One region of the Rhizobium lentis genome, then DNA from elsewhere that is predicted to be linked to it. Evidence: predicted binding sites of a transcription regulator. Region 1 holds the regulator's gene; the other holds the start of a gene.
What was found. The regulator LexA, encoded in region 1, represses DNA repair genes until DNA is damaged. The targets are predictions, from matches to a motif close to TGTTCNNNNTGTGTTCNG.

Region 2: the regulator LexA is predicted to act here: its motif matches at 1,173-1,190, upstream of J0663_RS10825 (DNA recombination protein RmuC).

Annotation. Positions count from the first base shown of each region.
Region 1 covers NZ_CP071454.1:3,911,621-3,919,590, reverse strand. Annotated here, with positions in the region: gene pdhA (pyruvate dehydrogenase (acetyl-transferring) E1 component subunit alpha) at 1-528, opposite strand, end outside; gene J0663_RS19060 (FtsB family cell division protein) at 674-994, opposite strand; gene eno (phosphopyruvate hydratase) at 1,130-2,404, opposite strand; gene kdsA (3-deoxy-8-phosphooctulonate synthase) at 2,546-3,391, opposite strand; gene J0663_RS19045 (VOC family protein) at 3,388-4,284, opposite strand; gene lexA (transcriptional repressor LexA) at 4,482-5,201, shown strand; gene J0663_RS19035 (ComEC/Rec2 family competence protein) at 5,182-7,611, opposite strand; gene gltA (citrate synthase) at 7,894-7,970, shown strand, end outside.
Region 2 covers NZ_CP071454.1:2,245,480-2,253,449, reverse strand. Annotated here, with positions in the region: gene J0663_RS10830 (globin-coupled sensor protein) at 1-1,022, opposite strand, end outside; gene J0663_RS10825 (DNA recombination protein RmuC) at 1,223-2,446, shown strand; gene J0663_RS10820 (ribokinase) at 2,531-3,430, shown strand; gene J0663_RS10815 (methyl-accepting chemotaxis protein) at 3,673-6,033, shown strand; gene ptsN (PTS IIA-like nitrogen regulatory protein PtsN) at 6,108-6,572, opposite strand; gene hpf (ribosome hibernation-promoting factor, HPF/YfiA family) at 6,646-7,221, opposite strand; partial or broken gene J0663_RS10800 (EamA/RhaT family transporter) at 7,603-7,763, opposite strand; gene rpoN (RNA polymerase factor sigma-54) at 7,768-7,970, opposite strand, start outside.

The sequences.
Region 1 (7,970 bases):
GGCCGCACCATCGCCGAAATAGGCGACGGCGACATTGCCGTTGCCGCGGTAGCGATTTGCAAAAGCAAGACCAGTCCCGAGCGAAACCTGGGCGCCGACGATGCCGTGACCGCCGTAGAAATGCTTCTCCTTCGAGAACATGTGCATCGAGCCGCCCTTCCCGTGGGAATAGCCGCTGCGACGCCCGGTCAGTTCCGCCATGACGCCGCGCGCTTCCATGCCGGTTGCCAGCATGTGGCCGTGGTCACGATAGGCGGTGATGACCTGGTCGCCTTCCTTCTGCGCCATCTGCATGCCGACGACGACAGCTTCTTGACCGATGTAGAGGTGGCAAAAGCCGCCGATGAAGCCCATGCCGTAAAGCTGACCGGCCTTCTCCTCGAAGCGGCGGATCAACAGCATCTCGCGATAGGCCTTGAGTTCCTCATCCCGATCGAAGTCGGCTACCGGGCCTCCGTTCGATGCTTTGGCTGCTGGTTTTGCTGCAGTTTTGCGGCTGGAAACGGTCGCGGTCTTTCGCGGCGCCATTCAACCCTCCCTATGGGTTTGTCGTTTCTCGGTGGCGCGTACCATAGGGAAGAAATATGACCACAGCAATGCCATAATTGCATGGCTCGTATTCAGCGCTAAGTCATTGGTAATACAGTAGAAATATCAATTAACCGAATTCCAGTTAATTGGAATAATGGTTGAAAACGACGATCTCGTCCGCGCGCGACATATTCAGCTGATACCGCGCCTTTTCGTCCAACATATCCTTGTCAAGCGAGCCGTCGCTGAGCAACGCCACCTGACTTTCCAGATGTTCGCGCTTCGCCTTCAACACCGCAAGCTCTTTCTCGCGCGCGACACGCTGACGCTCGAACGTCTCCGTCGCACGCAGGCCGTAATCGCCATGAATGCAATGATAACCGAAATAGGAAAGGAAGGCGACCGTCATAGCCGGAATGACGAAGCGGCCGAGCTTTCTCTTCTTATGATGCTTTGTCCACATACACGCATGCTCTTGAACGCATTACCAATTCGTCCAATCTAGCGCGCAGAGATTAACCGTTCGTTGACCGTAAAATGAAGCAACAAAAAACCCGCGCCGGCAAGGCGCGGGTCAATTCACTCAAGATCAGACCGATCAGCCTTTGATGATCGAGCGGCCGGCATACTGGGCCTGGGGGCCGAGGCCTTCTTCGATGCGGATCAGCTGATTGTACTTGGCAAGACGGTCGGAACGCGAGAGCGAGCCGGTCTTGATCTGGCCGCAGTTAGTGGCGACCGCGAGATCGGCGATCGTCGAATCTTCCGTTTCACCGGAGCGGTGCGACATGACTGCCGTGTAGGCAGCCTTGTGCGCCGTGTTCACGGCGTCGAGCGTTTCCGTCAGCGAGCCGATCTGGTTGACCTTGACGAGGATCGAGTTGGCAACGCCCATGCGGATGCCGTCGCGAAGACGGGCGGAGTTGGTGACGAAGAGATCATCGCCGACCAGCTGGGTCGTCTTGCCGATCAGATCGGTCAGCGTCTTCCAGCCGTCCCAGTCGTCTTCGGCCATGCCGTCCTCGATCGAGATGATCGGATACTTGGCGGTGAGTTCGGCCAGATATTCGGCCATGGCGCCCGATTCGAGCGTGCGGCCTTCACCTTCGAGAACGTATTTGCCGTCCTTGAAGAATTCCGTCGAGGCGCAGTCGAGGCCGAGGTAGATGTCCTCGCCCGGCTTGTAGCCGGCTTTCTCGACCGATTTGACGATAAAGTCGAGGGCTTCCGAAGCGCTCTTCAGGCCCGGCGCAAAACCACCTTCGTCGCCGACATTGGTGTTATGGCCCTGGGCCGCAAGTTCCTTGCGGAGCGTGTGGAAGACTTCCGAACCCATGCGCACGGCTTCGGCGATCGTATCAGCGCCAACCGGCAGGATCATGAATTCCTGGAAATCTATCGGATTGTCAGCATGAGCGCCGCCGTTGATGATGTTCATCATCGGTACCGGCAGGAGGCTCGCGGAAGCACCGCCGACATAACGGTAGAGCGGCAGGCCGGAGGCCTGGGCGGCAGCCTTGGCGACGGCGAGCGAAACGCCGAGAATGGCGTTGGCGCCGAGGCGCGACTTGTTCGGCGTGCCGTCGAGTTCGATCATGATGTTGTCGATCTGGATCTGGTTTTCGGCATCGATACCGCCGATCGCGTCGAAGATTTCAGTGTTGGCGGCCTCGACCGCCTTTTCGACGCCCTTGCCGAGATAGCGCTTGCCGCCGTCGCGCAGTTCGACCGCCTCATGCGCGCCGGTCGAGGCGCCCGAGGGAACGGCCGCGCGGCCCATGCTGCCGTCTTCGAGATAGACGTCGACTTCGACGGTGGGGTTGCCACGGCTATCGAGAATCTCGCGGGCGATGATATCGGTGATTGCAGTCATGGGTTCTTCCTGCTCAGTGGGTGATAAGTCGTTCGAAGCCTGTCATAATCGAAGGCGTGCAAATTACAATGCGGCAATTTCCAGCCTTGGAACGGGCGCTCCATCGTGGCCTAAACCACGATCATGTCAGCCTGTTGAACGTCAAGCCTTGGCGATTGCGTCGAAGGCAAGCAATTTCTCAAGCAATCGCGGCATGTCCTTGAGATAGACCATGTTCGGGCCATCGGACGGTGCGTTGTCGGGGTCCTGATGGGTTTCGAGGAAGACGCCGGCAATTCCCGTCGCCACCGCCGCGCGCGCCAGCGTCTCGACAAATTCGCGCTGGCCACCGGAGGAGTCGCCCTGCCCGCCCGGCTGGGCGACGGAATGGGTGGCATCGAAGATGACAGGCGCGCCCATCGCCGCCATGATCGGCAGCGAGCGCATGTCGGAGACCAGCGTATTGTAGCCGAAGGAGGCGCCGCGCTCGCACAGCAGTACATTCGGATTGCCGCTGGCATTCAGCTTCTTCAAAACGTTCTTCATGTCCCAGGGCGCCAGGAACTGTCCCTTCTTGACATTGACGACGCGCCCGGTCCTGGCGGCGGCGATGAGAAGGTCGGTCTGGCGGCAAAGGAAGGCAGGGATCTGCAGGACATCGACCACTTTTGCCACCTCGGCGCACTGCTCAGCCGTGTGGACGTCGGTCAGGACAGGAAGGCCGAATTCCTTCTTCAGGTCGGCGAAGATCTCCATGCCCTTTTCAAGGCCGATTCCGCGTTCGGCCGAGAGCGAGGTGCGGTTCGCCTTGTCGAAGGAACTCTTGTAGACGAGGCCGATGCCGAGCTTAGCGCAAAGCTCTTTCAGCGTACCGGCGACCATGAAGGCGTGATCCCGGCTCTCCATCTGGCAAGGCCCGGCGATCAGCGACAGACGGGTGGTATTGGAAAAGATGACCTGGCCGTCGCCTTCGCCGATCTTGACTTCGGAATTCGTATTGGAGCTCATCGTGGTTCCTCGAAGGCGAAGAGCGTGCCCTGGCCGGGCGCGGGCTTCACCAGAATGCGATTGTTCTTGCGCGTATACGTCACCCCGTTAGCAGCCAAATGCGCTTCTGTCACGGCAAGATCGGCGACATTGAAGAGGATTGCCCGGCCGCGCAGGCCGCGCTCGGCGGCCGAGACGGCTATCTCGAAATAGGCCTCCAACCCTTCCGGCGTCATCAGGCTGATTCTCGCATTCGATGCTGCGATCTTGACGCCGAAGCCTGTTTTCTCGATTGCCGATTGCGCCGCGGCGAGGCTGACGAAGGCGCCGAATGCGGCCGGTTCCGGCGCGCAAAGCGCCACCTCGGCAATGCCGGTGACGCCATTGGCATGTTTCTCCAGCGCACCACGGTCGGCCGGGAGCGGGTTGATGCGCTGACAGGTGAAGAGGAAGAAATCAGGCGCACGCAGATCGCTCGCAAAGGCCAATCTGAAGCTGCCGACGCTCTCGGAACCATCCGGCATCTTCATCGGCCGGCTGAACTCCAGCATCTCGCCGGCGCTCGATCCCCTACTGGCGAATTTCCTATGATCGCGGGCAGCATCTTCGGTGGCGAAAACGATTGCCGAAAGCCCCTCCTCGCCGCAACGAAAGCGAAAGGCTTGGTTGCGGGCGGTGAAGACATTGCCTTTCAGCGCCGATGCGTCGCTCTCCTCGATACTCGCGACGCCGAGCGGCTCCAGATAAGTTTTGTCGGCAAGGAAGACGCAGGCGTTTTCCGTTCCAAAGGGATGGCGCGCATCGGCGGCTACGGTGAAGCCAAGCTTGCCGAGCCTCTCGCGCGCCAGATCGATATTGACGACGGGCAGAACGACGTGATCCAGCGGGTGCGGCTTGGCGAGATGCTCGTTCATCGGTTCCTCTCCCAGAAACGACAGGAGATGTGCGACAGCACCTCCCTGAATGCAAGACATGGCGCCAATCCGGCGAATGAAAATAAAAATCGCGACGAGTTGGCGTGAAGTTTTACGGAAATTTAGCTACTTGCGGAACACATATGGAACATATAGGGTCTGTTCTGGATTTGTTTCAATCACGGGGTCTGACGTCGATGCTCACGCGCAAACAACAGGAGCTTCTCCTTTTCATTCATGAGCGCATGAAGGAATCCGGCGTTCCTCCCTCCTTCGACGAAATGAAGGATGCTCTTGATCTCGCCTCGAAATCCGGCATTCACCGCCTGATCACGGCGCTCGAGGAACGTGGCTTCATTCGCCGCCTACCGAACCGCGCCCGGGCGCTTGAAGTGATCAAGCTTCCGGAGGCCTATAGTCCCAGTCTTCAGCCGCGCCGCGGTTTTTCGCCGAGCGTCATCGAGGGCAGCCTCGGCAAGCCCCAGCCGACCGCAGCGCCCGCTGCCGCTAAACCGGTTGCCGACAACGGCAACTCTGTTTCCGTACCGGTCATGGGACGAATCGCTGCCGGCGTTCCGATCTCGGCGATCCAGAACAACACGCACGACATCGTCGTTCCCGCCGATATGCTCGGCTCCGGTGAGCACTATGCGCTTGAAGTCAAGGGCGACTCGATGATCGAGGCCGGCATCTTCGACGGCGATACCGTGATCATTCGCAACGGCAGCACGGCAAGTCCCGGCGATATCGTCGTTGCCCTTGTCGACGACGAGGAAGCAACGCTGAAGCGTTTCCGCCGCAAGGGCGCCTCGATCGCGCTGGAGGCCGCCAACCCCGCCTACGAGACCCGCATCTTCGGGCCCGACCGCGTCAAGGTGCAGGGCAAGCTCATCGGCCTCATCCGCCGCTATCACTGATACCGGACAGACCAGAATCCGTAAAACTGTCGTTGCGCCAATCATAGGCGCGATGGCGCATCCATGGCCGCGATAGGGCATTGAAGGCGGTCGCCACCTCCGGGCCGCCGGCGGTGATGCGCAGTTCGACCGAACCGGTCCGGCGCAGCGTCTCGCCGGTAAACAGCGTCGCGCCCGAGCGGCAGCTGGCCGAGCGCAGGCGCACCGGCGTGATGACAATATCGCCGGCATCGCAGGCCGGTCCGAGATAGGCGGCGTTCTCGATGACGGTCACGACATGACCGTTGGCGAGCTTCGCTACGCACCAGGCTTTCTTGACGCAGGAAAAACGCTCCGCGGTACCCCCCGCTGCGGCAGTCCGCATTGCGAGCCTCGCTTCGTTCTGCTGACCGGCCGAAAGCCTGAGGCGGCGATCGTCTCCCTCGGGAACAGCAGGGCCATCCAGCATTTTCGGCGGGTCATGAGTGGGCAGAACCAGTGCCCTTTGCCACTGGTCGAAGATGAAATCCGGCGGCCTTTCACGATTGGAAGCCATTGCCGACGCCTTGACGATCGCGACCAGACCGCCATCCTCGGAAATCACCAGATCCGGCGGCCGGCGAGCCGGCAGAACCAGGAAAGCGAGCGTCGAGACTGCCATGATGGCGGTGCCGACATGGCGCAGCCGCGTCCGCATGAGCGTCATCAGCAGGAAGCCCGCCACGGCCACGGCGAAATACCAGCCGGGCAAGCGACCGATGCCGATATCCCCGCCCCAGCCGGATATCGTCCTTGCCACCGCGATCACCAGATCGAGGCCGAATCCGACCACTTTCCAAGGCAGTGCATCCAGGCCGAAAGGCATAAGCAGCATCGCGAACAACCCGGCCGGCATGACAATGAAGGAGATCATCGGCATCGTCGCGAGGTTTGCCGGGAGGCCGTAGGCCGTCAGGCGATGAAAGTGCTCGATCGAAAACAGCGCCGTGGAAAAGCCACCGATCAACGAGGTCAGGAAAACACCGCCGAAGAAGCGTCCGACGGCAACCACCGGCCGCAGGGCCGGCATTTTCAGGACGGCGTTTTCGCGGACACGCCGGTCCTTCCATAGCTGATAACCCGATACCAGCGCCAAGGTCGCGGCAAAGGACATTTGAAAGCTTGGCCCGAGGACCTCGGAGGGAGCAAGCGCGATGATAACAAGCGCGGAAAGAGCGACATTGCGAAGGCTGATCGAAGGCCGGTCGAAGAAGACGGCAATGAGCATGATGGCCATCATGATGAAGGCGCGTTCTGCCGAGACCGCGAAGCCCGAGATCAGAAAATAGGCCGTGACGGCGATGAGCGCGCCGGCGGCGGCGAACTTTTTGGTCGGATAGGCCTGGGCGATGCCGGGAAAGAGACTGAGCAGCATCCGGAAGCCGACGAAGAAGATGCCGGCCGACAGCGCCATGTTGAGACCTGATATTGCGATGATATGGGCAAGACCGGATTGGCGCAGTGCATCCGTCGTCTCGTTTGAAATGGCGCGACGCTCGTCCGTGACGAGAGCGGCGGCAAAAGCGCCCGTGTCGCCGGGCAGGATCGAGCGTATGCGGTCGCCGATGCCGCTGCGCAGCCGATAGAGCCATTCGAGAAGAGCATCGGTAGCCCGCCTCGCCTCTTGCGGCTCCGCCTGCGAATCGACCTTCGTCGGGGCCCCGTAGAAGAAGCCGTTCGCGCCGATGCCGTCGAAATAGGCACCGAAGGAAAAGTCGTTGAGCTCGGGCAGCGCCGGACCCGCCGGCGGCGTCAGCCGTGCCCTGCCGGTGATTATGTCCCCGATTTCGAATGGCGCATCGGCGCCGCGGGCGATCACGGTTATGCGCTTCGGCGGCCGCTTGACCGCCGGCTCCTCGGTGCCGGTGACGGCAAGAATATAGCGCCACCGACCGCGATCGTCGCCTTCGCGCCGCTCGACGCGGCCGGTCACAGTCGTCGTTACGGATGAATCGAGGATGACAGTCGAAGCCCGCCACCTCTCGAACTGCGCGCAGAGCATGCCGCAGACCACAAGGGCAAGCGCCAGAAACGTCGCCCGCAAAACCGGCCGGCCGCGGCCGGCGACGAGAACCGCGACCGTCAACACCATCAGGCCGAGCAGTGAGGGAAGGAATGGAATATCGGTTGGTGCGAGAAACCAGAAGGCCGCGCCGGCGCCGAGAAAAACCGGCGAGAACAAGAGCAGGCGGTCGTAGTCCGCCTCCTCGCTCAGCATCCGGCCGCCGGCACGAAACGATTTTGCGATGGCGGCCATCAGCCGTCGGCGCAATGGCATCATGGACTGCGTCGTTGTCGGCCGCGTTCCCGCGGCAGGCGCAGGAAGAGACGCGGGACCGGCAAGGTCGACGCCCACTTGCGGCCGCAATTCGACTGTCGTCATTTCCTGCATGCACCGCCCCAACCCCGCTCAGCAACAATGCAACTCCGGAGCAAATCCGGCAAGAATAATCGATTGAAATATGAGGGAAAATCGTTAGCGGCAAAAGGTCAGTCGAATCATCGGCTTCCGCTATGCGTGCGGCTCATCGCTGCAGTGCCTAAAAGGTGATGCCGCAATGCACAAAATGCCGTCACGGTAACTTGGCATTAGCGTCACGATCATATAGCTATCGGTGAGGACGCTTAACCCCTATGGCGCTTTTGTGGCGCCACCGACATTTCGGAGGACAGCATGACGGATCAAAGCGCTACAATAAAAATCGGTGATAAATCAGTCGACCTTGCCGTTAAAAGCGGCACCATCGGCCC
Region 2 (7,970 bases), 1.7 Mb from region 1:
TGGAAGGCGATCTCGTCGATGACGCCGATGATCTTGGAAATTTCCGTCGAGGATTTCTCGATCCCGGCCATCGCCGAGACCGCGCTGGTGACGAGTTCACCGGAATTCTTCGCCTTCTGCTGCGTCTCGCGCACCGCGTCGGAGGCCTTCTCGGCATTGGCAGCCGTCTGGCCGACGCTGACGGAAAGCTGCTGCAGGGCGGCCGAACTCTCCTCGACGCCCGCTGCCTGCTGGGCGGTGCGCAACGCCAGGTCGTTGGTCGCGTTGGAGATGGCGTCGGCGCCGTTCATGATCTGGCCCGAGGTGTCGCGCACGGACGCGAAGGACTGGCGAAGGGCCTTGACGGCACGGTTGTAATGCTCGGCCATCTGCTTGAAATTGCCGGGCAGGTCGGACGGCAGAGTGGCTTCGAGATCGCCGTTCGACAGCGCTTCGAGACCGCGGCGCAACTCTTCCAGCGCCATCGCCTGATCGGCTTCGGCCTGGGCCCGCTGCTCCTCAACGGCCCGGCGCTTGGCTTCAAGCGTCTCGAGATAGACCGAGATCGAATAATCCATGTCGAGCATGCCCGATTTGATGACTGCCGACAGTTTCTCGGCGAGCTGCCTGCCTTGCTGGCGCGCGAAGACCGACGGCCATTGCTTCTCCATGATACCCTTGACGAGTTCGGACAGAACAAGCGCATAGCCGCCGACATACCAGCGCGGCTCCAGCCCGATGCTGGCGTGCGTCCGGCCGACCGCGGTCACGCCGTCGACATAGCGCTCGTCGAAGGTGCCGCTGGCGAGATTGGCCCAATGATCCTGCTGGCGCTTCTTGGCATGGGCGACATGGCTCTTATCGGCGAAGAAGCCCGAGACCGCGGGGGTCCTGGCGACCTTGGCGTAAAATTTATCGAGGGCGGCGCCGATCAGCTCCGAGATGACCGGGCTGAGATCCCGCATCGACCGGCGCGCCGCCTCGTCCAGTTCGATGAAATCGAGGCGCTGCCTGAGAGCATTGTCGGTCTGCTGGGATGTCATGGTAATCTCTGTGATTGGCGCAACGGCGCGGGAGGGAATTCTACGCAACAGATTTTGGCGAATATGGTTGAGCAATGGTTAAGTCGGCGGCGATTTTCCGCATCGGCGACGAAAAAGGGCGACACAGAAGATATTGGGGACCGCCGATTCTGTTCCCGTTTTGATCTATATATTGCCGCATCTTCTGTTATGGTTGCGGCATGACCGTCCATTCCGAATCGCTCGCCCTTTCCGTCGCCTCGATCAGCCCGGCCATGCTGGCGCTTGCCGGCGGCCTTTTCGTCGCCCTCGTGCTTTTGATGATCATTCTGCTCTTGCGCGGCGCCAGCCATCGCCGCGAGCAGGCGGAGGAGGCGCGCCTGCGAGCTGGCGAAAGCGAGGCGCGCATGGCCGAGCTTTTGAAGGTCCAGGCGGAGATGCAGGGCCGCATCGCGGCCATGGCCGAGGTTTTCGGCGCGCGGCAGAGCGAACTCAACCAAGCGATCAGCCAGCGCCTCGACGGCATGTCGCAGCGCGTCAACTCGACGATCACCGAGCAGACGAAGTCGACGCATGAGAACCTGCAGCGGCTGCAGGAGCGGCTGGCGGTCATCGATGCCGCACAGAACAATATCCAGACGCTCGCCAAGGACGTCGTCGGGCTGCAGGCCATTCTTTCCAACAAACAGACGCGCGGCGCCTTCGGCCAGTCGAGGATGGAGACGATTGTCGCCGACGGCCTGCCGATGGGCGCCTATGCCTTCCAGCAGACGCTCTCGAACGGCTCGCGGCCGGACTGCACGATCCGCATGCCGAACGGTGCGCCGCCGCTTGTCATCGATGCGAAGTTCCCGCTCGAAGCCTGGAACGCGATCCGCGATGCCGGCAGCCCCGAGGCCGGCAAGATCGCCGGCCAGCAGTTCCGCCGCGACATGGAGATCCACATCCGCGATATTTCCGAGAAATATCTGATTCAGGGAGAAACCCAGGATACGGCCTTTCTCTTCGTACCATCGGAATCGATCTTCGCCGAGATCCACGAGAACTTTGAGGCGCTGGTGCAGAAGGCGCACCGCGCGCGCATCGTCATCGTCTCGCCGTCGCTGCTGATGCTGTCGATCCAGGTCATCCAGGCCGTGCTGAAGGATCAGCGCATGCGGGCGCAGGCGCATCTGATTCAGGGCGAGGTGGCGATCCTGATGGACGATCTCGGCCGGCTCGACGAGCGGGTGCGCAAGCTGCAGGGTCATTTCGCCATGGCGCAGAAAGATATCGACATGGTGGTGACGTCAGCAGACAAGCTCACCAAGCGCGGCGCCAAGATCGAGGCGCTGGAATTCGAGGCAGGCGGCGACGCCAAGCCCGCCCGCGACAGCGAGGCTCCGGCCAAATCCGTGGAAAGCCGTACCGGCCTTCTCAAGCTTCGGGTGGTTGACGAGGAGTAACCGCTTCGGGCAGTGTCTCGCGCGCATTCTATCAAAGGATTGGAGCATGATATCGCCCGATGCTCCAAAGGACGGGACATCCTCATGATTACAGTTTTCGGGTCCATCAACATGGACCTCATCGCCACGACGGAGCGCCTGCCGAAGCCCGGTGAGACGGTGGCCGGCAACGGTTTTGCCACTGCTGCCGGCGGCAAGGGCGCCAACCAGGCGCTGGCAGCGCGCCGCGCCGGCCGCTACGTGCATATGGCCGGTGCCGTCGGCAAGGATGCTTTTGCCGCCGATGCTCTTGCCCTGCTTGATGAGGCCGGAACCGATCTCTCCCTCGTCAAGCATGTCGACGGTCCCACAGGAACGGCGCTTATCCTGGTCGGCGGCGACGGCGAGAACATGATTGCCGTGGTGCCGGGCGCCAACGGCCTGGTCGCGCCCGCGGACGCGGAAACCGCTATCGGCCGCATGAACGAAGGCGACATACTGATGTTGCAGCTTGAGGTGCCGGTCGCAGCCGTCGAACGCGCGCTATCGGCCGCACGCACCAAGGGCATCACCAGCATCCTCAACCTCGCCCCCTTGACCCCCGATGCATCGCGTCTCGGCCGGCTGGCCGATATCGTCATTGCCAATGAGACGGAGTTCGAGCGGCTTGCCGGACAGACCGGCATGGACGCAGGAGCGCGCGAGGCAGCGCTTGTCCGCCTGTATCAGGAAACCGGGCAGACGCTGATCGTGACGCTCGGCGGCGATGGCGTCATAGCCATCCGGGACGGCGCCATTTCACGGGCGCAAGGGCTGGCGATCGACCCCGTCGATACGGTCGGTGCGGGAGACACCTTCTGCGGTTATTTCGCCGCCAGCCTCGATGAGGGCCTTGACTTTCCGGCGGCGCTGCGGCGCGCGGCAGTTGCCGGTTCACTTGCATGTCTCAAATCAGGAGCGCAACCGTCGATTCCTTTGACTGGGGAAGTCGCAGACAGAATATAGCCTGGCCTGCCTGCGAAACGTCGCCAGATGTCCTTCAATTCAATGGGGGATTCCTGCGGTTTTGCTCGTATAAACCACTTAAGTTTCACTCAAATTTAATAGGTCTCCGGCGATCTTCCCAGCGATCGCCGGATCCTCGCGCATGCGGAATCCACGGCTGATGCGGCTGCTTCATGACGGAGCCATGCCTTCGCCCCTGCGCCGAAGAATGCCCGTTCGGCGCATCCTTGCCTGAGGAACCCATGTTCATTTTTCGCATGAAATCGCTTGCGGCGAAACTTATCGCCATCACCGGCATCGCCATCGCACTTGTTCTCATCGCTTCGAACTTTTTCCTCATAGGGCAGACCCGGGCTCGCGTTCAGACGCTGACGATGGATCAAGCCAATATCGAGGCAAAGTCGATCGCCAATGAGATCGCCGCCAATGTCGGCGAACTCGCCAGCGCTGCACGCAGCATGTCAGGTGTCATCGGCCGAGCCCACGATGGCAAGTCGCTCGATCGAAAGGGCATGATCAACGTGCTGAAAGCCAATCTGGAACAGAATGCCTTCGCCTTTGGCAGCTGGTTCTGCGAGCAGCTTGGCGCCCTGGATGGAAAGACGACCGAGATCGCCAACAACAATGACGAGGGCACCAACAAGAACGGCGCCTTCACGCCCTATTGGTCGAAAACCAAGGATGGCGGCGTCCAGTATTCGACCTTCGACAATGATTATACCGCTGAGTGGTGGAAGCTTGCTGCCGACAGCGGCAAGGGCGCGATCACCACGCCCTACATGGCCGAGGGAACCGACGTACCAACGCTGCTGACCTCCATCGCCTATCCCGTCATGTCGGGCGGCAAGATGATCGGCGTCGGCGGCGTCGACATCTCGCTGAAGTCGCTGACCGATAAGCTGCAGGCGCTGCACCCCTTCGGCTCCGGCCGTGTGACGCTGCTGTCGCAGGCAGGCAATTGGATCGTCGCGCCGGTACCCGAGCTGATGACCAAGCAATATGACGGCGAGGGCGCCGACGTCGTCAAGGCGGCGCTGTCGACCAAGCAGCCCGGCCTCGTCAAGAACCTCAGCTATGACGGCCTCGACCCCTTCGACCGCGTCGTCTATCCATTCGAAGTCCCCGGGGTCAACGCCACCTGGGTCGTGCTCGTCGACGTCCCGCATGCAGTGATCAACGCGCCGGTGCAGGCCCAAACCTACATGATGATCGTCACCGGTCTGATCGTGCTCGGCGCGGTGATGCTGGCCCTCTATTTCGCCGTCCGCTCGTTCGTGCAGCGGCCTCTCGGCAGTCTTGTCGCCAGCGTCAAGGCGCTCAGCGATGGCGAATATGCAGAACCCATCGCGGCCCAGGACCGTACCGATGAAGTCGGTTCGGTCGCAAAGGCGCTCGAAGGCTTCCGCTTCAAGCTCGCCGACAGCCAGCGCCTCGAAGACGAGGCCACTCACCAGCGGCAGGTCGCCGAGACCGAACGCAGCCGCTCGGAATCGGAACGGCAGCAATCGGTGTCGCTGCAGCGTCACATCGTCTCGATCGTCGGCGCCGGACTCTCGGAATTGTCGCAGGGCAATCTGGGTTACCGCATCACCGAAGAGTTCCCCGGCGAGTACGGCAAGCTGAAGCAGGACTTCAACGCCGCACTTGCAAGCCTCGAAGAGACCATCCACACAATGAACCTCAGTGTGATCAATATCGGCGCCGGCACCGGCGAGATCAGCAACAGCGCTTCCGACCTCGCCAAACGCACCGAGCAGCAGGCGGCAAGCCTGGAAGAGACGGCGGCCGCGCTCAATGAGCTCACCGCCCAGGTCGATTCCAGCGCCGAGAATGCACGCACGGCCGCCGACAACGTCAATCTCGCCTGCCAGGATGCTGAGAAATCGGGCGAAGTCGTGCAGAAGGCCATCGCCTCCATGCAGGGGATCGAGCAGTCTTCGACCGAGGTTTCGCGGATCATCGGCGTTATCGACGAAATCGCCTTCCAGACGAACCTCCTGGCGTTGAACGCCGGCGTCGAAGCCGCACGCGCCGGGGAAGCCGGCAAGGGTTTCGCCGTCGTCGCCCAGGAAGTGCGTGAACTCGCTCAGCGTTCGGCCAATGCCGCCAAGGAGATCAAGACGCTGATCAACACGTCAGCCGTCCAGGTCAAGGAAGGCGTCGATCTCGTCGGGCGCGCCGGCGGCACGCTGCACAAAATCGCCGAACAAGTTATGGGCATCAACAGCCTCATCCGACAGATTTCGGCATCGGCCAGCGAACAGGCGGTCGGGCTCAAGGAAATCAACCAGGCCATGAACCAGATGGACCAGGTGACGCAGCAGAATGCGGCGATGGTGGAGGAAGCGACCGCCGCAAGCGTCGCCCTCAACGACGAGGCACAGACGCTGAAGGCGCTTGCCACACGCTTCCGAGTCTCCGGCTCTAATAACGCGACAGCGCTCGCTTCCATGGCGAGGCAGATGCGTGCCCCGGCCGCGGCCCCCTCGCATTTCGCACCCGCTCCTGCCGTCCGCCACGCTGCCGCCCCGGCGATACGCCGCGCCGCAACCGTATCGCAAGGCTCAGCCGCCGCGGCTCAGGACAACTGGGAAGAGTTCTGACCATTCCGTCCGTGATAAATGAAAGAGGCGCCTGAGAAATCAGGCGCCTTATTTCGTTCTGCTATGGATGCGGCTCAGGCAGCGTTCGACGTCTGCTCCTCGTTGAGGAAGGCGTAGATCGCCGAGGCGGAATCGGTGGCCCGCAGTTTTGCAACCAGGTCATGATCGCGCAGGACGCGGGCGATGCGCGACAGGGCTTTGAGATGATCGGCGCCCGCGCCCTCCGGCGCCAGCAGCAGGAAGACGAGGTCGACCGGCTGGTCGTCCAGCGCTTCGAAATCGACCGGCTGCTCCAGACGGGCGAAGATGCCGACGATCGAATGAATGTTCACCAGCTTGCCGTGGGGAATGGCGATACCGTTGCCGACGCCGGTCGAGCCCAGGCGTTCGCGTTGCAAGATGACGTCGAAGATCTCCCGTTCGGAGAGGCCGGTGATCCTCGCGGCTCTTGCCGCCAATTCCTGAAGCAACTGTTTCTTGGAATTTACTCTGAGGGCGGGAATGATCGCATCCTGATGGAGCAAATCTGCCAATGCCATTTCTTTTTCCTTCTGTCGCCGGGATCAGATGAAGCAAGGAGCGACGGCGATACCGCCGCTCACCACCCTGATCTCAGCCTTTGATATTGGCCGAATCGATCCAGCCAATATTTCCGTCGTGCCGACGGTAAACGATATTCAGATGTTCCTTGCCGGGGCTACGGAATAGGAGAAGCGGCTCGTCGGTCATGTCGAGCGCCATCACGGCGGTGGCGACCGACATGGTCTTCAGCTGCTTCGTGCTTTCAGCGACGATGGCCGGGGCGAAATCGTCGGGGACTTCATCCTCGTGATCAGGAACGGAGTCCATAACTGTGTAGGAGACTTCTGCAAAACCATTCAGGTGGTTACCGGCATGATGGTCCTTCAGCTTGCGCTTGTAGCGACGCAGACGCTTCTCGATGCGCTCGGAAGCGGCGTCGAAAGCAAGCTGCGGATCCGTCGCTTCGCCGGCGGCATGCAGCACCACCCCGCTGTCGAGATGAAGCTTGCAGTCTGCCGAAAAACGGGAACTCGCCTTTTCCACGGTGACCTGGCCGGAATACCCTCCGTCGAAGTATTTCGTGATGGCCATACCAATTTGGTCCTCGATCTTTTGACGGAAGGATTCACCAATTTCCATATGTTTCCCGGATACACGCACGCTCATGGAGTTTCCCTTCTTATGGTCGTTTGCGGGTATCAGTTTACGCCAAGCCTCGGGTTCATCCAAGCACTTCGCGCAATCTCAAGCAAGATCGGCGTGGGCCTGCGGGCCCTCGGCGCCCTTGGGATGATGGGGATAACTTCAAAAAGCCGTTCACGGCTTCGATTGCGGCGGGCTTCTAGCCAGAGGTTACCGAAAAGTCAATAGGGCCGCATATCGACACCGGATATGCTCGCACAAGGTGCGGCAAATCCCTTGCGGAAAACGCCTTCCAGCGATTTCCCCCTTCATCACGTCGCGCGTTGCACGCCTGCGTTGCGCACCCCCGGGTTGCCGGGATCGCCATGGCGATGACGCCGAGAAATGACGCAGCCCAGTCCGATGCAGGCCGTCGGCCGCCGGCACGGCAGGATCAAGCCTCTGGTCTTGCCGAAAACCGCGGCACCTGCACAACGGATGGTCGCCAGGATGATGGCAAGCTGGGCAAACAGGTTTTCCCCAAGACCGCCGAGCATTTCGACGCCGATGACGAGGCAGAAGCCGGCAGCGTCAGAAGCCCGCGACCTTGGCGAGCGCCCGCTTCTCACGGCGGCGCTGGACCGAGGAAGCAATGTTCATCGCTTCCCGGTATTTGGCAACCGTGCGGCGGGCGAGATCGACGCCGCCTTTCTTCAGCATTTCGACGATATCGTCATCGGAGAGCACCGCGTCGGGGCTCTCCTGCATGATGAGCGTGCGGATCTTGTGACGCA